4 regions of the Mesorhizobium sp. M0048 genome follow, and region 4 is predicted to be linked to each of the others. Evidence: predicted binding sites of a transcription regulator. Region 4 holds the regulator's gene; each other region holds the start of a gene.
What was found. Region 4 encodes HrcA, which represses chaperone genes, less so after heat shock. Its sites were predicted from a motif close to GTTAGCACTCNCNNNNNGNGAGTGCTAAC; they were not measured.

Region 1 (4,124 bases), on a different contig from region 4:
CAACTCGAGAATTGATCCGGCAACCGAAGGCAGATTCAGCCGAACCGACCGGAAATAAAAAAACCCGCTCTGCGACGGGTCATTGGCGCCAATCAGCACCATAGCCAAATTAATAGCATAGCTGCCGGCACAAAGCAAGAACAAAATAGCCCGATTTTACGGAAAGTGCCCGACGGTCAGCCGTCTTCCTCGATCACCGCGCGGAAGCGCAGCAGCCCATGATGGGCCGAAAGGTCCTCGTCGTAGCGGGCTTCGGCGAATTCGGGCTTGAGATGGGCGCGACGATGTTCGCCAAGCGAGAGCGCCGCATCTCGCAGGCGGGCGCTGAGCAGGTCCATGATGTCGGTGGTTTCCTTGCTGGCCTCGGACTTTGACCAGATATGCAGCGTCAGCAACTGCTCGGCGTTGTTCTCCGTCCCCGTTGCCCAGTCGTAGACGCTGGTGCGGCCGACGGTCATGTGGGGAAATGCAACATTTTCCGGCGCACGGTCGAACAATCGTGCGTCGCCCAGTGCCGCCGACAAATCGGGATCGTCGTTCACTGCCTCGAATATGGCTTTCTGCAATTCGAGGGCCGGCGCGGTCATTGTCTTTGCCCTCGCCCGTCGCGTCGACCTCCCGGCTGCGTAGCTGCGTTGCATGACGGCATCCCGGCAAAAGCGCGAATCAGCGCGTCTCATACGGATTATGAACCTTCATGACCTCGGGAATAAGCCCTGCTCCTGGAATGCGCGACGCCGCAGCCCTCCGCGTCACGGACCCGTGACCGGCTGAACGGTCGCGACGTCAAGCGGCGAGCGAAGGCGAACCGGAAGCCCTGAGAAAGCGTCTTGTGGACGGATCGCGACGGATCTAGCGAAAATCAGCCGCAGTCAGCACATATATGCTCCTGCGGGTGCGGGCATAGGCATTCCTGGCGACATCGTGGATCGAGTTGGAAGCCGTGTCGAAGGCTGCCAGGTAGGTAGCTTCTGAGGCCGCCGTTCCCGGCTGCATCTTGGAGATGGCATCGGTTGCGACAGAGAAGGAAATCTGGAACATGCCGTCATGGCCGACGAAGCGAATGCGTTTGCTTGCCTCGTCGTAGCTGCGGCTGGGATTGGGAAATGTCAGGCTCATGATTTTGCCTCCGTCGATGCGGATACGGCCTTCTTGACTGTCCGCGACGCCCGCTTCTTCTTTGGTGCGACCGGATTCAGAGCTTCCGCCGCGCGGTCCGCCTCTTCCTTGGCCAGTCGCAATTCCCTCAGCCTTGCCGTTTTGATGACCCTGGCCTTGGCCTCCGAGACGTATTCGGCAGTTGCTTTGTTCCGCTCCGCCGTTTTCTTCTGATTTTCCATGAAGCGAGCCTGAGCTTTTTCCATGATGTTCTGATTGCCTTCGGCCATCGGTAAAATCTCCCTTGCAGCGAAAGTCGTGAATGTGAACTTCACCGTAAAATAGGTGTTCAAAGACAGAAATTCAATTTCAATAATATTCGGCAAGGCCCGAACACCGGGGGATGGCCAGGCAAGATAATAAATTCAATATTTGATGTGCCCTATGAATATTTTTTGGCACTCCTATCAATCGAGTGCCAAGGCGCCTATAGAGAGGGGCGGCCGCCTAAGCTGGCCCCAGAAAGAGTCCCCATGAAATTCCGGCCACTTCACGATCGCGTCGTCATTCGGCGCGCCGAAAGCGACACCAAATCCAAGGGCGGCATCATCATCCCCGACAATGCCAGGGAAAAACCGCAGGAAGGCGAAGTGATCGCCGTGGGGCCGGGCGCGCGGGACGAAGGCGGCGCGCTGATCCCGCTCGACGTCAAGACCGGCGACCTCATCCTGTTCGGCAAATGGTCCGGCACCGAGGTCAAGATAGACGGCGAGGACCTTCTGATCATGAAGGAAGCCGACATCATGGGCATCGTCGACAAAAGCGAGATGGGCACCGTCGACAAGACCGTGGCTGCCAAGAAGGCCGCCTGATTGGAAGGCCGCGCGCCCTCCCGGACGCGCAAGGACGCTCCGAGCTTTGATTCAGGCGCTGCAAGCGCCGTGCCACGACAACCGAACTGGAAAAAATCATGTCTGCCAAGGAAATCAAATTCTCCACCGACGCGCGTGACCGCATGCTGCGCGGCGTCGAAATTCTCAACAACGCCGTCAAGGTGACGCTCGGCCCCAAGGGCCGCAACGTTATCATCGATAAGGCCTACGGCGCGCCGCGCATCACCAAGGACGGGGTGACGGTGGCCAAGGAAATCGAGCTTTCCGACAAGTTCGAAAACATGGGCGCACAGATGGTGCGCGAAGTGGCCTCGAAAACCAACGACCTCGCCGGCGACGGCACCACCACCGCCACGGTGCTTGCCGCTTCCATCCTGCGCGAGGGCGCCAAATTCGTTGCCGCCGGCATGAACCCGATGGACCTCAAGCGCGGCATCGACTTTGCCGTCAGCGCCGTCGTCCAGGAAATCCAGGCGCGCGCCAAGAAGGTCAAGTCCTCAGGCGAGATCGCGCAGGTCGGCACCATTGCCGCCAATGGCGACACCAGCGTCGGTGCCATGATCGCCAAGGCGATGGACAAGGTCGGCAATGACGGCGTCATCACTGTCGAGGAGGCCAAGACCGCCGAAACCGAACTCGACGTCGTCGAAGGCATGCAGTTCGACCGCGGCTATCTTTCGCCCTATTTCGTCACCAATGCCGAAAAGATGCGCGCCGAGCTGGAAGACCCTTACGTCCTCATCCACGAAAAGAAGCTCGGCAATCTGCAGGCGCTGTTGCCCATCCTCGAAGCCGTGGTGCAAAGCGGCAGGCCGCTGTTGATCATCTCCGAGGACGTCGAGGGCGAAGCGCTAGCGACGCTGGTCGTCAACAAGCTGCGCGGCGGCCTCAAGGTCGCGGCCGTCAAGGCGCCTGGCTTCGGTGACCGCCGCAAGGCCATGCTGGAAGACATCGCCGTGCTCACCGCCGGACAGATGATTTCCGAGGATCTCGGCATCAAGCTGGAGAACATCACCATAGACATGCTCGGCCGCGCCAAGCGCGTGCTGATCGAGAAGGACACCACCACGATCATCGACGGCGCCGGCGAGAAGACCACCATCCAGGCGCGCGTCCAGCAGATCAAGGGGCAGATCGAGGAAACCACGTCCGACTATGACAAGGAGAAGCTGCAGGAACGTCTCGCCAAGCTGGCGGGCGGCGTTGCCGTCATCCGCGTCGGCGGCGCCACCGAATCCGAGGTCAAGGAAAAGAAGGACCGCATCGACGATGCGCTGAACGCCACGCGCGCGGCCGTTGAAGAAGGCATCGTTCCGGGCGGCGGTGTCGCGTTGCTGCGCGCCAAGGCTGTGCTGAACGGGATGACCGGAGCCAATGCCGATGTGACAGCGGGCATTGCGATCGTGTCGAGAGCGCTCGAAGCGCCGATCCGGCAGATCGCCGAGAATTCCGGCGTCGAAGGTTCGATCGTCGTCGGCAAGCTCGCCGACAGCAAGGATCACAATCAGGGCTTCGATGCCCAGAACGAGGTCTATGTCGACATGATCAAGGCCGGCATCGTCGACCCGGCGAAGGTGGTACGGACGGCGCTGCAGGACGCGGGCTCCATTGCGGCGCTTCTGATCACGGCGGAAGCCATGATCACCGACGTTCCGGCGAAGGAAGCCGCTGCTTCGCCCGGCGGCATGGGCTATTGACCAGCCACTGCCGGAAACAAGCCTGAAAGACAGCCGCCGGGGTATCTTCCCCGGCGCGCACCATCGGCAAGGAGATCGATCAATGATCGCACTCGTCCCGAAGCCAAATGCAGCGGCGAAAATCGAAGTGGCCGAGGAAAGCCGCTTCGATCGCGTTCGCAGGCTTGCCGACAAGCACAGGAAAGCCAACGCCGGCACGTTAGGCCGCGACCCGAAAAAGATCGCGGACAAGCGTCCCATGTGACGCTGCCAATCCTCGGCACCCACGCAAGCGCGGAACCTTCATCGCCCTTGTAGGCAGCACCAAAATGGACGAATAGTCTTGAAAGGCGCGCCGCCGTGAAATTGCCGGCATGCGGTTTCTCAGTTGGCGGCGTCGCCGCAGCCGGATCCTGGAATGGCCAGTCCTTTGGAACCACGCAAGAGAAGAGGTCCG
Region 2 (4,124 bases), on a different contig from region 4:
CTCTTCACGCTTCTCGCCGCGCAGCGTCAGCACACCGTCATCGAGCAGCAGCTCGACGTCTTTCTCGTCCATTCCGGGGATCTCGGCGGTGACGCGGATCTCCTTTTCGCTATCGGAGATTTCGACGCTCGGCCAGCTGGCGCCGGCAGCGGAGAAGCCACCGAGCGACGGCAGCCTCGTGTCGAAGCCGCGGAACGCCTCGTCGAACAGGCGGTTCATTTCGCGATGCAGCGTCAGGAAGGGATCGCGATCGCCGCTGCGGAACAGGCTGGGGGCCTGATTATTCTCCCGGCCCCAGGGAATGAGATCACGAATAGCCATTGCATAGTCTCCTTTCTCGACTGGTTCGTTCAGGCAGCCTGCTTGTTTGCTTCGACCTGCGCGGCCTTCGGCCCGGTCTTCGGCGAGGCGACATCGGTCGCGATGGCGATGCGCCGAGGCTTCATCTCCTCGGGCACCTCACGTACCAGATCGATGCTGAGCAGGCCGTTGTCGAGCGAGGCGCCTGCGACCTTGACGTGATCGGCAAGCTCGAAACGGCGGGTAAAGGGCCGTGTGGCGAGGCCATGATGCAGATACTCCGCGTTGTCCGGCTCCTTATGCTGGCCGGAGACAATCAGGAGGTTGGGTTCATGAATGATTTCGAGGTCGTCCTCGGAAAAGCCAGCGACGGCGATAGTGACGCGGTAGTTGTTCTCGCTGCTGCGCGCGATGTCATAGGGCGGCCAGGCGTCGAAAGCCTGCGGCGCATTTTCCAGCAGGTTGAAGACGCGGTCGAAGCCGATGCTCGACCGATAGAGCGGGGAAAAGTCGAATGCGGTTCTCATAGCTACATCCTCCATCGAGCAACATAGATACGAGGAGCGCCAAAGAGCTGGCGCTCCCTGGTTTCGCCGGCCCCATTTCGGCGACCGGTGCCATCGATTTGGTTATTGTCCGCCGCAAGTCAAGACCCCGATGGCTCTCGCGTTGCCGGTTTTCGGGCCGGTTTTTGGTCGGTTCGGCGAGGCTGCCAATCTACTTGTGAGAGATGTCCGGCAGGAGATTGCCTGTTTGGCTTCAATCGCCAACGCCGAGTTCCCCGGCCGGTTATTGTCTGCCGCAGGTCAAGACCCAGATTCTTGTGTTGCCGGGCCCATTCCCGGCACTCGCAGATGGAGCTGACCATGACACGCGACGAGATCATTTCCGTGCTGGGCCCGGTCGACGACGCCGTTATCGCCGACATTGCGGCGACGGACGGGACGGTCCAGGAATTGCGTGAGGCCCTGGCCTGGATCGCCGCCGACGAGGCGCTGGTGAACGAAGGCCGACCGCTGCCGACGGCAAGAGTAGCGACGCTGATCGAACTGCTGCAAGGGCCGGACGAGGAGGAATAACCGCTGTTGCCGCGATGCTCTTGAACCGCGCAAAGGGACGAACCATGTCCTTCAGCGGCGCCGGCTGGTCGCCGGTGCCGCCAGCATGACGTTGCTTGCTCAAACAAGAAGACGATCAGAAAACAAGGAGGAAGTGATGGACGACGTCCGCTTCGCCGAGCCGATCACGTTGAAATTCCAATCCAGCGAGCGCAAGGTCGCCAGTAGTTGGGAAGCCATCGAATGCATGCGTCAGCAGTGGCCGGACCGTGCCCGCGGCCGGAGTTGGCGCGCCGCCTATCGGGCCTGCCGCGACGCGCTCGACGGCTGGCGCACCGCGCGAGATGCGCGCAAGGCCTTCGTCAGGGCGGCGCGCAACGCCGGATTGCTCGCCTGCGAGCCTGTCGACCACGCCGGCTAGCCCGGACCCTCCGATATTTGAACTCCAAAACAAGTTGGGGAAAAGGCAACTGCCTTTCCCCCACCGCGAGAGACTTTGCCCGCTGTCTAGCGGCAGATCGGCTTGCTCCTCAGTGGACGGTGATAATGCCGTTTACGGCCCGCCATTCGGAGGGCTGGATCAGGTGATGATGGGCGACGCGCACCGAATGCAGCGGGCCTTCGATTTCGCGCTCCCAGAAATCGAGGAAATGCTTCAGCGTCGGGAAATCGGGGGCAATATCGTATTCCTGCCAGATATAGAGTTGCAGCAGGCTCCGATGATCGGGCAGGCGATAGTGGATCTCCGCCGTGGTAAGACCAAACCCTTGCATCTGGAGCTGAAAGTCCCTGCTGGTCATGCGATCGTCCTTTCCGTTGAAATCTCGGTCCGTTGAAATCTCGGTCTGCAAAACGCCTCGCCTTCCACATAGGTTCCCGCCGCCACGAGCGGCTCCGGACCGGCGGCATTTTGAAATATCGCGCCAAAATTTGAGCCGCACTTTAGCTGAGAGCGGCTAATGTGCGAACGATTACAGTGCATTGGCACTCTCATGCGTCGAGTGCTAAAATTTTTGCGTGACCCTCTTGAAAGCAGAAAAAAGCGCGACTAGTTCGTATGCGCGCGATGCCTGATGAAGGGGTCGCGCACCCCGTGCCGGGCCGATATTGCCGGTTCGGTCAGGAGGATCTTCGAAAATCTGTTTGTCCCGAGAGGAGAACGACATGACGTTCCGTCCATTGCACGACCGTATCCTGGTCCGCCGTATCGAGGTCGACGAGAAGACCGCCGGCGGCATCATCATCCCCGACACCGCCAAGGAGAAGCCGCAGGAGGGCGAGGTCATTGCCGCCGGTCCGGGCGCGCGCGACGACAGCGGCCAATTGCAGCCGCTCGACGTCAAGGTCGGCGACCGCATCCTGTTCGGCAAATGGTCCGGCACCGAGATCAAGCTCAATGGCGAGGATCTGCTCATCATGAAAGAGAGCGACGTGCTGGGCGTTATCGAGGGCGCCGGCGAGATGAAGAAGGCTGCCTGAGTGGGCCTGAACAAGCATTCCAGTCAACGAAGCTGCCTATCGAAGGAGTGATCCAATGGCTGCCAAAGATGTGAAATTTCATACCGAAGCCCGCGAGAAGATGCTGCGCGGCGTCAACATCCTCGCCGACGCGGTGAGGGTGACGCTCGGTCCCAAGGGCCGCAACGTCGTCCTCGACAAGTCGTTCGGCGCCCCGCGCATCACCAAGGACGGCGTCACCGTGGCGAAGGAGATCGAGCTCGAGGACAAGTTCGAGAACATGGGCGCACAGATGGTCCGCGAGGTGGCTTCGAAGACCAGTGACGTCGCCGGCGACGGCACCACGACCGCGACCGTTCTGGCGCAGTCGATCGTCCAGGAAGGCGCTAAGGCGGTTGCCGCCGGCATGAACCCGATGGACCTGAAGCGCGGTATCGACAAGGCGGTCGAAGCCGTCGTCGCCGAACTCAAGGCCAATGCCCGCAAGGTGACCAGGAACGACGAAATCGCCCAGGTCGGCACCATCTCGGCCAATGGCGACGCCGAGATCGGCCGCTTCCTCGCCGAAGCGATGGAAAAGGTCGGCAATGAGGGCGTCATTACCGTCGAAGAAGCCAAGACCGCCGAGACGGAGCTCGAAGTCGTCGAAGGCATGCAGTTCGACCGCGGCTATCTCAGCCCCTATTTCATCACCAATCAGGACAAGATGCGCGTCGAGCTCGACGAGCCCTATGTGCTGATCCACGAGAAGAAGCTGTCCAACCTGCAGGCGCTGCTTCCGGTGCTGGAGGCGGTGGTGCAGTCGTCCAAGCCGCTGCTGATCATCGCCGAGGACGTCGAGGGCGAGGCGCTGGCGACGCTGGTCGTCAACAAGCTGCGCGGCGGCCTGAAGGTCGCGGCCGTCAAGGCACCGGGCTTCGGCGATCGCCGCAAGGCCATGCTGGAGGATATTGCCATCCTGACCGGCGGCACGGCAATCAGCGAGGATCTCGGCATCAAGCTCGAGAACGTCACGCTCAACATGCTCGGCCGCGCCAAGAAGGTGGTGGTCGAGAAGGAAAACACCACGATCGTCGACGGTGCCGGCTCGAAGAGCGAAATCCAGGGCCGGGTCTCCCAGATCAAGGCGCAGATCGAGGAGACCACCTCCGACTATGATCGCGAGAAGCTGCAGGAGCGGCTGGCCAAGCTCGCCGGTGGCGTCGCCGTCATCCGCGTCGGTGGCTCGACCGAGATAGAGGTCAAGGAGCGCAAGGATAGGGTCGACGACGCCATGCATGCCACCCGTGCCGCGGTCGAGGAGGGCAT
Region 3 (4,124 bases), on a different contig from region 4:
CCGAAGTGGCCCGTGTGGCGCAGCCACATCCAGTTGTCCGTTTGGCCGCCGAAGTTGCCGATGCCGAGCGCGGGCGCATAGACGAGGCGCACGTCCTCAATTTCGAGCTTCTGGAGGAGATAGTAGGAGACGCCGTCATACGTCGCAACGGCGATGGGCTGTCCTTCACATGCGGCGATCAGGGCCTTTTTGTTCGTGGCGAGCCGCTCATAGCGGGCAAACCCGTTCAGCTTGTCCGAGACGCTCTTGAGCATTTCGGCGGTCACATCCCGCATGTCCTCGATCACATAGCTGCGGCTGCCTGGCGCCGCGGGCAATTCTTCACCCAGGGCTCTTCGCCAGAAAGCCGTCTGTGAGATAGTCCTGGCCCTCCTTGCTGTGGTATTGGATGGATTCGAACACGCAGTGATGATTGGTTGCGACCAGCCCTTGTGGACTGACGAACGAGGCGGAGCATCCGCCCAGTGATACGATCGCGTTGAGCGGGTCAGCGTCTAGACGGCCCAGCTGGGCGGGATCGATCTGGAGCCCATCCGCGCGCATGGCCGCGCACACTTCCGCAGTCTGGCCCGGCATCCACATACCTTCGTCCGCCGATGTAGCCGTGACCGTCCAGAGCAAGGCGATGGCAGTTGCTTTGGCCAAACATTTCAAATTCGAGTTCGTGCTGACTGTCGCTCTCATCTTGCCTCCTGTTCTCCGCAGATTGGATTGGTGACTATCGGGATGGCCGGAGTCCTGGCGCCCGCGCGGCGGCCACACCGTAAAGACCGAGTGGACGGTTAACGCAGGAATCCTGATGGCGCTCACCTCTCATTATATCGGTCGCGCGCAACGTTTGCGGATCATTCGCTGCACCAATCGTGCCAAATGAATAAAGCCTTCAGTTGCAAATGGTGAGCCGCCCCATCCATGTCCGATCTCCGACGTCGTTCACGTAAAACGCTCGGTGCTTCCACGCTCGTTTGCTCTTCGCCCGTCCCTCTTCCGTCTTGACTAGCAGGAGCCTACGGCCTATCTCACTGCCGCGTTAGCACTCGCTTCTGGTGAGTGCTAAACACGCTCCGGCAACGGAGAACCGTTCAACATCCGCACCAGGGAAATCCAAAAATGGCAAAGTCGAATTTCCGGCCGCTGCATGACCGCGTGGTCGTTCGCCGCGTCGAGTCCGAAGCGAAGACCGCCGGCGGGATCATCATCCCCGACACGGCGAAGGAAAAGCCGCAGGAAGGCGAGATCATCGCCGTCGGTTCCGGCGCCCGCGACGAAGCCGGCAAGCTCGTCCCGCTGGACGTCAAGGCCGGTGACCGCATCCTGTTCGGCAAGTGGTCGGGCACCGAAGTCAAGCTCAATGGCGAAGACCTTCTGATCATGAAGGAATCCGACATCATGGGCATCATCGGCTGACACGCCGCCGCCTTTCATCCGCACCATCCAATCTGAATTTCGGGCGAAATGCCCAGGAGTAACAAATGGCTGCCAAAGACGTAAAATTCTCCCGTGACGCTCGTGAGCGCATGCTGCGCGGCGTCAACATCCTCGCCGACGCGGTGAAGGTCACGCTCGGCCCCAAGGGCCGCAACGTCGTCATCGACAAGTCGTTCGGCGCACCGCGCATCACCAAGGACGGCGTCACCGTCGCCAAGGAAATCGAGCTTGAGGACAAGTTCGAAAACATGGGCGCGCAGATGGTCCGCGAAGTTGCTTCGAAGACCAACGACATCGCCGGCGACGGCACTACGACCGCGACCGTTCTGGCACAGTCGATCGTCCAGGAAGGCCACAAGTCGGTTGCCGCCGGCATGAACCCGATGGACCTCAAGCGCGGCATCGACCTCGCCGTCGCCGACGTCGTCGCGACGCTGATCAAGAACGCCAAGAAGATCAAGACCTCGGAAGAGGTTGCCCAGGTCGGCACCATCGCCGGCAATGGCGACGTTTCGGTCGGCTCGATGATCGCGGAAGCGATGCAGAAGGTCGGCAATGAGGGCGTCATCACGGTCGAGGAAGCCAAGACCGCCGAGACCGAGCTCGAAGTCGTTGAAGGCATGCAGTTCGACCGCGGCTATCTCTCGCCCTACTTCGTCACCAACGCCGAAAAGATGGTTGCGGATCTGGAAGACGCCTACATCCTGCTCCACGAGAAGAAGCTCTCCAACCTGCAGGCCATGCTGCCGATCCTCGAGGCTGTCGTGCAGACCTCGAAGCCGCTGGTCATCATCTCGGAAGACGTCGAAGGCGAGGCCCTGGCCACGCTGGTCGTCAACAAGCTGCGTGGCGGCCTGAAGATCGCTGCCGTCAAGGCGCCGGGCTTCGGTGATCGCCGCAAGGCCATGCTGGAAGACATCGCCATTCTCACCGGTGGCCAGGTCATTTCCGAAGACCTCGGCATCAAGCTCGAGAATGTCGGCCTCAACATGCTCGGCCGCGCCAAGAAGGTGTCGATCTCCAAGGAGAACACCACCATCGTCGACGGCGCCGGCAAGAAGGAAGAAATCCAGGGCCGCGTCGCCCAGATCAAGCAGCAGATCGAGGAGACCACCTCGGACTACGACAAGGAGAAGCTGCAGGAACGTCTCGCCAAGCTGGCGGGCGGCGTTGCCGTCATCCGCGTCGGCGGTGCGACCGAAGTGGAAGTCAAGGAAAAGAAGGACCGCGTCGATGACGCCCTCAACGCGACCCGTGCCGCCGTCGAAGAAGGCATCGTTCCCGGCGGCGGCGTCGCCCTGCTGCGCGCTTCGCTGGCCATCACCGTCACCGGCGCTAACTCCGACCAGACCGCGGGCATCGCAATCGTGCGTCGCGCGCTGCAGGCTCCGGCCCGCCAGATCGCGGCCAACGCCGGTGCGGAAGCATCGATCGTTGCCGGCAAGATCCTTGAGAACAAGGGCGCGACCTTCGGCTTCAACGCCCAGACCGGCGAATATGGCGACATGATCGCCATGGGTATCGTCGATCCGGTCAAGGTTGTGCGCACGGCTCTGCAGGACGCGGCCTCGGTCGCCGGCCTGCTGGTCACCACCGAAGCTATGATCGCGGAGGCTCCGAAGAAGGAGTCGGCTGGCGGCGGCATGCCGGCTGGTATGCCCGGCGGTGGCATGGGCGGCATGGGCGGTATGGATTTCTAATCCAGCCCCCTATCAACCTACAGCGGAAAGGGCGGCAGCAATGCCGCCCTTTTTTGTGTGCCGAGCATGATCGACAGCTTGGAGGTGCAAGTCCTCTACCCAGCTGATGGCGGCGAAGCGCAACGGCGTCGTCGTGAGACGGGTCTGGCCGTGTTCTTTCGTTCAGCCGCTGGTCGAAACTCACGATGATCGTGCTGCCTTCCGCCGTGCCGTGGATCTTTACAGGGCTGCGAGAAGGCCTTGCCAACGGCTGGCAGACCCTGGTTGCGGTAGAACTCATCGCATCGTTCGATGGGCTCCGATTACCTGATGGCCTATGGTCGTCAGCTCTTTCAATTTGAACTCGTTCTTTCGGCCATGATCGTGGTCGGCCTGACCGAATTGGTGATCCACGGCCTGCTCACGATTGCCGAAAACTATCTGCAACGCTGGCGTCCGGAGACCCCACGATCAGCCTGATCACGATTGCAGGTCGGGATAGGCTGTCGCACGGCGCTTCCATCGCACCGCCGGCCTTCCGCTTCATCGGCCGACATATGCGGCCGCTTGCGGTGTCGATGGCGCTGCTCGCGATTTGGGAGTTGCTCGCCCATGCCGGCGCTGCTGACCCACGTTTTCTACCGCGGCTGGAAGAGGTGGCGGCCGCGGCATGGCAGAGTTCAGCCGAGGTGGCCTTGGCTCCAATCTTCTGGCGAGCCTGGAACGTGACCTGATCGGTTTCGTGTGTGGCAGTGTGGCGGAAACGCGTTTGGTCTGGTGATCGGATTTTCCCGCCTCATCGAACGCCTGAGAGGCTCGTGGTCGCGGTTGTATTACCGCTATTGCGTGACCTAATCACGTTGACGATGCCAGCACCTTCATTGGCCACTTTCTGGACCATGTACGTCACATCAGGCTCCCCCGCCCAATCGACACGAGCCGGCTCTGTAACCAAGCCGCCGTCATATGGCGGTTCCACGACGGCACTGGCGGCAGCCGTCTTCTCAGCGGCTACTG
Region 4 (4,124 bases):
CCACCACGCAAGATAGGCACGTTCGAAAAATATCCGAGTGACGTTCGTGCTGAATACCGGCGCCTTGCAGGGCGTTGGGCGGATTGGCGAAGAGATCTACTGGCGGGCGGCAATTGCCGCCGCCGCACCGACCATGAAGCCGGCGGCGGTGCGGTTGAGTGCCCTCAGCGCCCGCGGCGACTTCAGGAACCAGCGCGCCTTGGCCGCCAGCGCCAGATAGGGCACCAGCACCACGAGCAGAACGATGATAGTGAGCGCGACCAGGATGCCGTAATCGGCCAGTGTGATCGTCTTCAGATCGACGATGGTAGGGGTGATGGCGAGATAGAAGATCATCGTCTTCGGATTGCCGAGTGTGACGGCGAGACCGGCTACAAAGCTGGATGCCAAGCCGCCTTTGCCTTTCTTCGCCTCTACCGATTCGGGCGTGATGCCGCTCGTCCAGAAACGCCAGCCAAGAAAAGCGAGGTAGGCGACGCCCAGCCATTTGATGGCCAGGAAGATCACGCCGAACGTCTGTGCGACGAAAGCCAGGCCGAGCACCACGGCAGTCAAATAGGTCAGGTCGCCGAGCATCAGCCCGAACGACATGGCCAGCGACGAGCGGAAGCCGGAACCCAGCGCACGCGCAACAAGCGCGGTGATGCCTGGGCCGGGGATGGCTGCGGCGATGCCGAGGGCGGCGCTATAGGCGAGGAACCCGGTGAGCGTCATGGTTCGCGCTTGTCGCACAATGTTGAAGTTGGGTGAATTCCCTCGCGCCGAATTCGATTGCGCCAGCGCAGCAGGCGACGCCGCCGTTCAGGAGCGGCCGTCTTCGTAGGTAACGCGCCAGATGGTGCCGTTACCGTCCTCGGTGACGATCAGGGAGCCGTCCTTGGCCATGGCGACACCGACCGGGCGGCCCCAGACGGCGTCGTTCGAGATGACGAAGCCGGTCATGAAGTCCTCATACTCGCCGGTCGGCTTGCCATCCCTGAATTTGAGCCTCACCACCTTGTAGCCGGTCCTGGCGCCACGGTTCCACGAACCATGCATGGTGACGAAAGCATCCCCCCGGTAATCCGCCGGAAAGTTCTTGCCGTCGTAGAAGGCTATGTTCATCGGCGCCGAATGCGCCTGCATCAATACATCGGGGACAGTGGCCTTGCCGGCGAGGTCTGGCCGCTCGCCCTGATGGCGCGGATCCTCGTGGTTGCCGATGTAGTACCAAGGCCAACCATAGAACGCACCGTCCTTGACTTCAGTTGCAAACTCGAACGGCACATTGTCGCCGAGCTCGTCGCGCTCGTTGACGACGCACCACAACGCGCCGCTGGCGGGCTGCACCGTCATGCCCGTACAGTTGCGCAGGCCGGTGGCGACAGTTCGGGGGTTTTTCCCGTCCGGGTCAAAGGCGAGCACATCGGCACGGCCTTCCTCGGGGCCCCAGGCCGCCCCGAGCGGCTTTGATTTCGCCCAGGCGTCAAGGCCGCCATCGGGCTGCTTGTCCATGTCTTCGGCGACATTCGAGTCCGAGCCAACCGATAAAAAAAGCGTCTTGCCGTCAAGCGAGAAGGCGATGTCGCGGGTCGAGTGACCGCCCGACGGGATTTTGGCGACAATGGTTTCTGGTTTACCGGACGCCTTCAGGTCACCGTCGCGATAGGGGAAGCGGACGATGCTGTCGCTGTTTGCGACATAGACCCATTGCGGCTTGCCGCCTGGCGGATAGAAGGCGATGCCGTATGGATAGTTGAGGCCTTGGGCGAAAATCGCTTTCTCGATGGGTTTGGCGCGGCCCTCGGCCAGACGGTAGACGCGTATTTGGTCGGCATGGCCGTTTGCGATGAACAGGTCGCCGTTCGGAGCAACGCGAACGACGCGCGGATTATACAGTCCGGAGGCGATCATTTCGGCCGAAAAGCCCGGCGGCAATTCTGGCTCGGCGCTTTCGGGCCGTTCCGCCACGCCGCCGCCGTTCGAAGCGGATTGAGCGGGGTCGGCTGCCGGCATGTCTTGCGGCCCGATCAGGCGGCGGACGCCAGGCCTGTCGGCGTGCCAATCGCCAAAAGCGGCTTCGCCTTTGAGCACCTTTTGATCCGCCTGCTGGGCGGGCGCCGGTGTCGCGACAAGGAGGGCAGCGGCAACGGCCGCAAAGCCGCCAGATCGGATCATTAACGTCCTCCGAGGTTTGCCTCGAAGAGGGCAAACGGGATCAGGCATTGGTCGTTCCAAGCGGTCGTTCAGCACACGAGGATTTGAAGCCGAACCCCGTTCAGTTGCCAGAGGTGTAAAAGTCGTCGTCGAGGCGCTTTTCCAGCGCGACCAGATCGGCCGGCAGCGGCAGGCCCATGGCCCGCATCTCTTGCAGCTTCTCACGCAACTGCTCTTGCACCTCGTGCTGATCCTCAGGCTGATTGACCATTTCCTCGAGCAGCAGGCTGATCTGGGCCTTGAACGATTCCAGCGCCATTCTTTTTCTCCTTGCGGCAGGCCGCGGCGGCTCCTAGCGCAGCATGCGCGAAATCAGCTGGGCGGTATAGTCCACCATCGGTACTATGCGCGCATAATTCAGCCGCGTCGGCCCGATGACGCCGAGCGCACCGACGACGCGCGCGTCCTTGTCGCGATAGGGTGCCACCACCAGCGAGGAGCCCGACAGCGAAAACAGCTTGTTTTCCGAACCGATGAATATGCGCACCCCCGGGCCTTCCTCGGCGAGGTCGAGGAGCTGGATCAGCCCATCCTGCGTCTCCAGATCCTCGAACAGATGCCGCAGCAATTCTATGTCGGCCTGGGCGGTGACGTTTTCCAGGAGATTGGCGCGGCCGCGCACGATAAGCCGCCCAGGCACCCCGCTTTCGGCGCCTGCCCAGACCGCCAGGCCCTTCTCGACCAGATCCTGCGACAGCGTGTCGAGGGCTGCCCTGGTCTCTTCCTTGATGCGGGCGATTTCGACCCGGGCCTCGGCCAGGGTGCGGCCGCGGATATGGGCGTTGAGGAAGTTGGAGGCTTCGTGCAATTGCGAGACGGTGATGCCGGCGGGCAGATCGATGACGCGATTTTCGACGTCGCCGTTCTGCGAGACCAGCACGGCCAGCGCCTTGGTCGGCTCGAGCTGGATGAATTCGATGTGCTTCAGCGCCGCCTCATTTTTGGCGGCGAGCACGAGGCCGGCGCCGCGCGACATGCCGGACAGCATCTGGCTGGCCTCGGTCAGCATATGCTCCAGCGTCGCGCCCGAGCCGGAGGCGCGCACCTGCGCCTCGATGGTGCGGCGCTCCTCGTCGGAGAGGTCGCCGAGTTCCATGAATGCATCGACGAAGAAGCGCAAGCCGGCCTGGGTCGGCAGCCGGCCAGCCGAGATGTGCGGCGCGTAGATCAGGCCGAGGTGCTCGAGGTCGCTCATCACGTTGCGGATGGTGGCCGGCGACAGCGATGACGGCAGGATGCGCGACAGGCTGCGCGAACCGACCGGCTCGCCATCCCTCAAATAGGAATCGACGATGCGCCGGAAGATGTCGCGCGAACGCATATCGAGCGATTGAAGCGCGGGCGGTTGAAGTGCCGGCGACGAGAGCACTGGCGACTGCGAACCGGGATCGACTACCTTGGTCATTCGAGCCAAAAACCTCCGGTCCGAAGATATAGACTTCCGCAGCGTCGGCGCAACCGGTCCATTTTCCTTTGCGCCTCACGCCCCGTGCGGCTACAAGCCGGCCAAGATTCCCCGGCCAAGATTCCGAAGAAAGAAAGAAGCCTGAATGCGCCCTTCCAAACGCCAATTCGACGAAATGCGCCCCATCTCCTTCGAGCGCGGCGTCTCCAAGCATGCGGAAGGCTCGTGCCTGGTGAAGTTCGGCGACACGCATGTGCTGTGTACGGCCAGCCTGGAGGAAAAGGTGCCGGGCTGGATGCGCAACTCCGGCAAGGGCTGGGTGACGGCGGAATACGGCATGCTGCCGCGTTCGACCGGCGAGCGCATGCGCCGCGAGGCTTCGGCCGGCAAACAAGGCGGCCGCACGCTGGAGATCCAGCGGCTGATCGGCCGCTCCCTGCGCGCCGTGGTCGATCTGCAGGCGCTCGGTGAGCAGCAGATCACCGTCGACTGCGACGTGATCCAGGCCGACGGCGGCACGCGC

Region 1: the regulator HrcA is predicted to act here: its motif matches at 1,553-1,581, upstream of NKJ84_RS17650 (co-chaperone GroES).
Region 2: the regulator HrcA is predicted to act here: its motif matches at 2,339-2,367, upstream of NKJ84_RS19385 (co-chaperone GroES).
Region 3: the regulator HrcA is predicted to act here: its motif matches at 1,030-1,058, upstream of groES (co-chaperone GroES).

Annotation. Positions count from the first base shown of each region.
Region 1 covers NZ_JAMYUV010000019.1:42,415-46,538, reverse strand. Annotated here, with positions in the region: gene NKJ84_RS17665 (DUF3168 domain-containing protein) at 177-587, opposite strand; gene NKJ84_RS17660 (DUF1488 family protein) at 853-1,119, opposite strand; gene NKJ84_RS17655 (hypothetical protein) at 1,116-1,388, opposite strand; gene NKJ84_RS17650 (co-chaperone GroES) at 1,632-1,970, shown strand; gene groL (chaperonin GroEL) at 2,069-3,688, shown strand; gene NKJ84_RS17640 (hypothetical protein) at 3,771-3,932, shown strand; gene NKJ84_RS17635 (transglycosylase domain-containing protein) at 4,086-4,124, shown strand, end outside.
Region 2 covers NZ_JAMYUV010000023.1:35,695-39,818, reverse strand. Annotated here, with positions in the region: gene NKJ84_RS19410 (Hsp20/alpha crystallin family protein) at 1-321, opposite strand, end outside; gene NKJ84_RS19405 (Hsp20 family protein) at 351-827, opposite strand; gene NKJ84_RS19400 (hypothetical protein) at 1,167-1,379, shown strand; gene NKJ84_RS19395 (DUF982 domain-containing protein) at 1,516-1,779, shown strand; gene NKJ84_RS19390 (usg protein) at 1,889-2,158, opposite strand; gene NKJ84_RS19385 (co-chaperone GroES) at 2,523-2,837, shown strand; gene groL (chaperonin GroEL) at 2,893-4,124, shown strand, end outside.
Region 3 covers NZ_JAMYUV010000061.1:4,262-8,385, forward strand. Annotated here, with positions in the region: gene NKJ84_RS29240 (S46 family peptidase) at 1-317, opposite strand, end outside; gene NKJ84_RS29245 (S46 family peptidase) at 322-684, opposite strand; gene groES (co-chaperone GroES) at 1,111-1,407, shown strand; gene groL (chaperonin GroEL) at 1,473-3,128, shown strand; gene NKJ84_RS29260 (hypothetical protein) at 3,314-3,469, shown strand; gene NKJ84_RS29265 (hypothetical protein) at 3,420-3,587, shown strand; gene NKJ84_RS29270 (hypothetical protein) at 3,686-3,841, shown strand.
Region 4 covers NZ_JAMYUV010000066.1:21,898-26,021, forward strand. Annotated here, with positions in the region: gene NKJ84_RS30190 (LysE family translocator) at 97-714, opposite strand; gene NKJ84_RS30195 (PQQ-dependent sugar dehydrogenase) at 802-2,157, opposite strand; gene NKJ84_RS30200 (hypothetical protein) at 2,258-2,455, opposite strand; gene hrcA (heat-inducible transcriptional repressor HrcA) at 2,489-3,601, opposite strand; gene rph (ribonuclease PH) at 3,747-4,124, shown strand, end outside.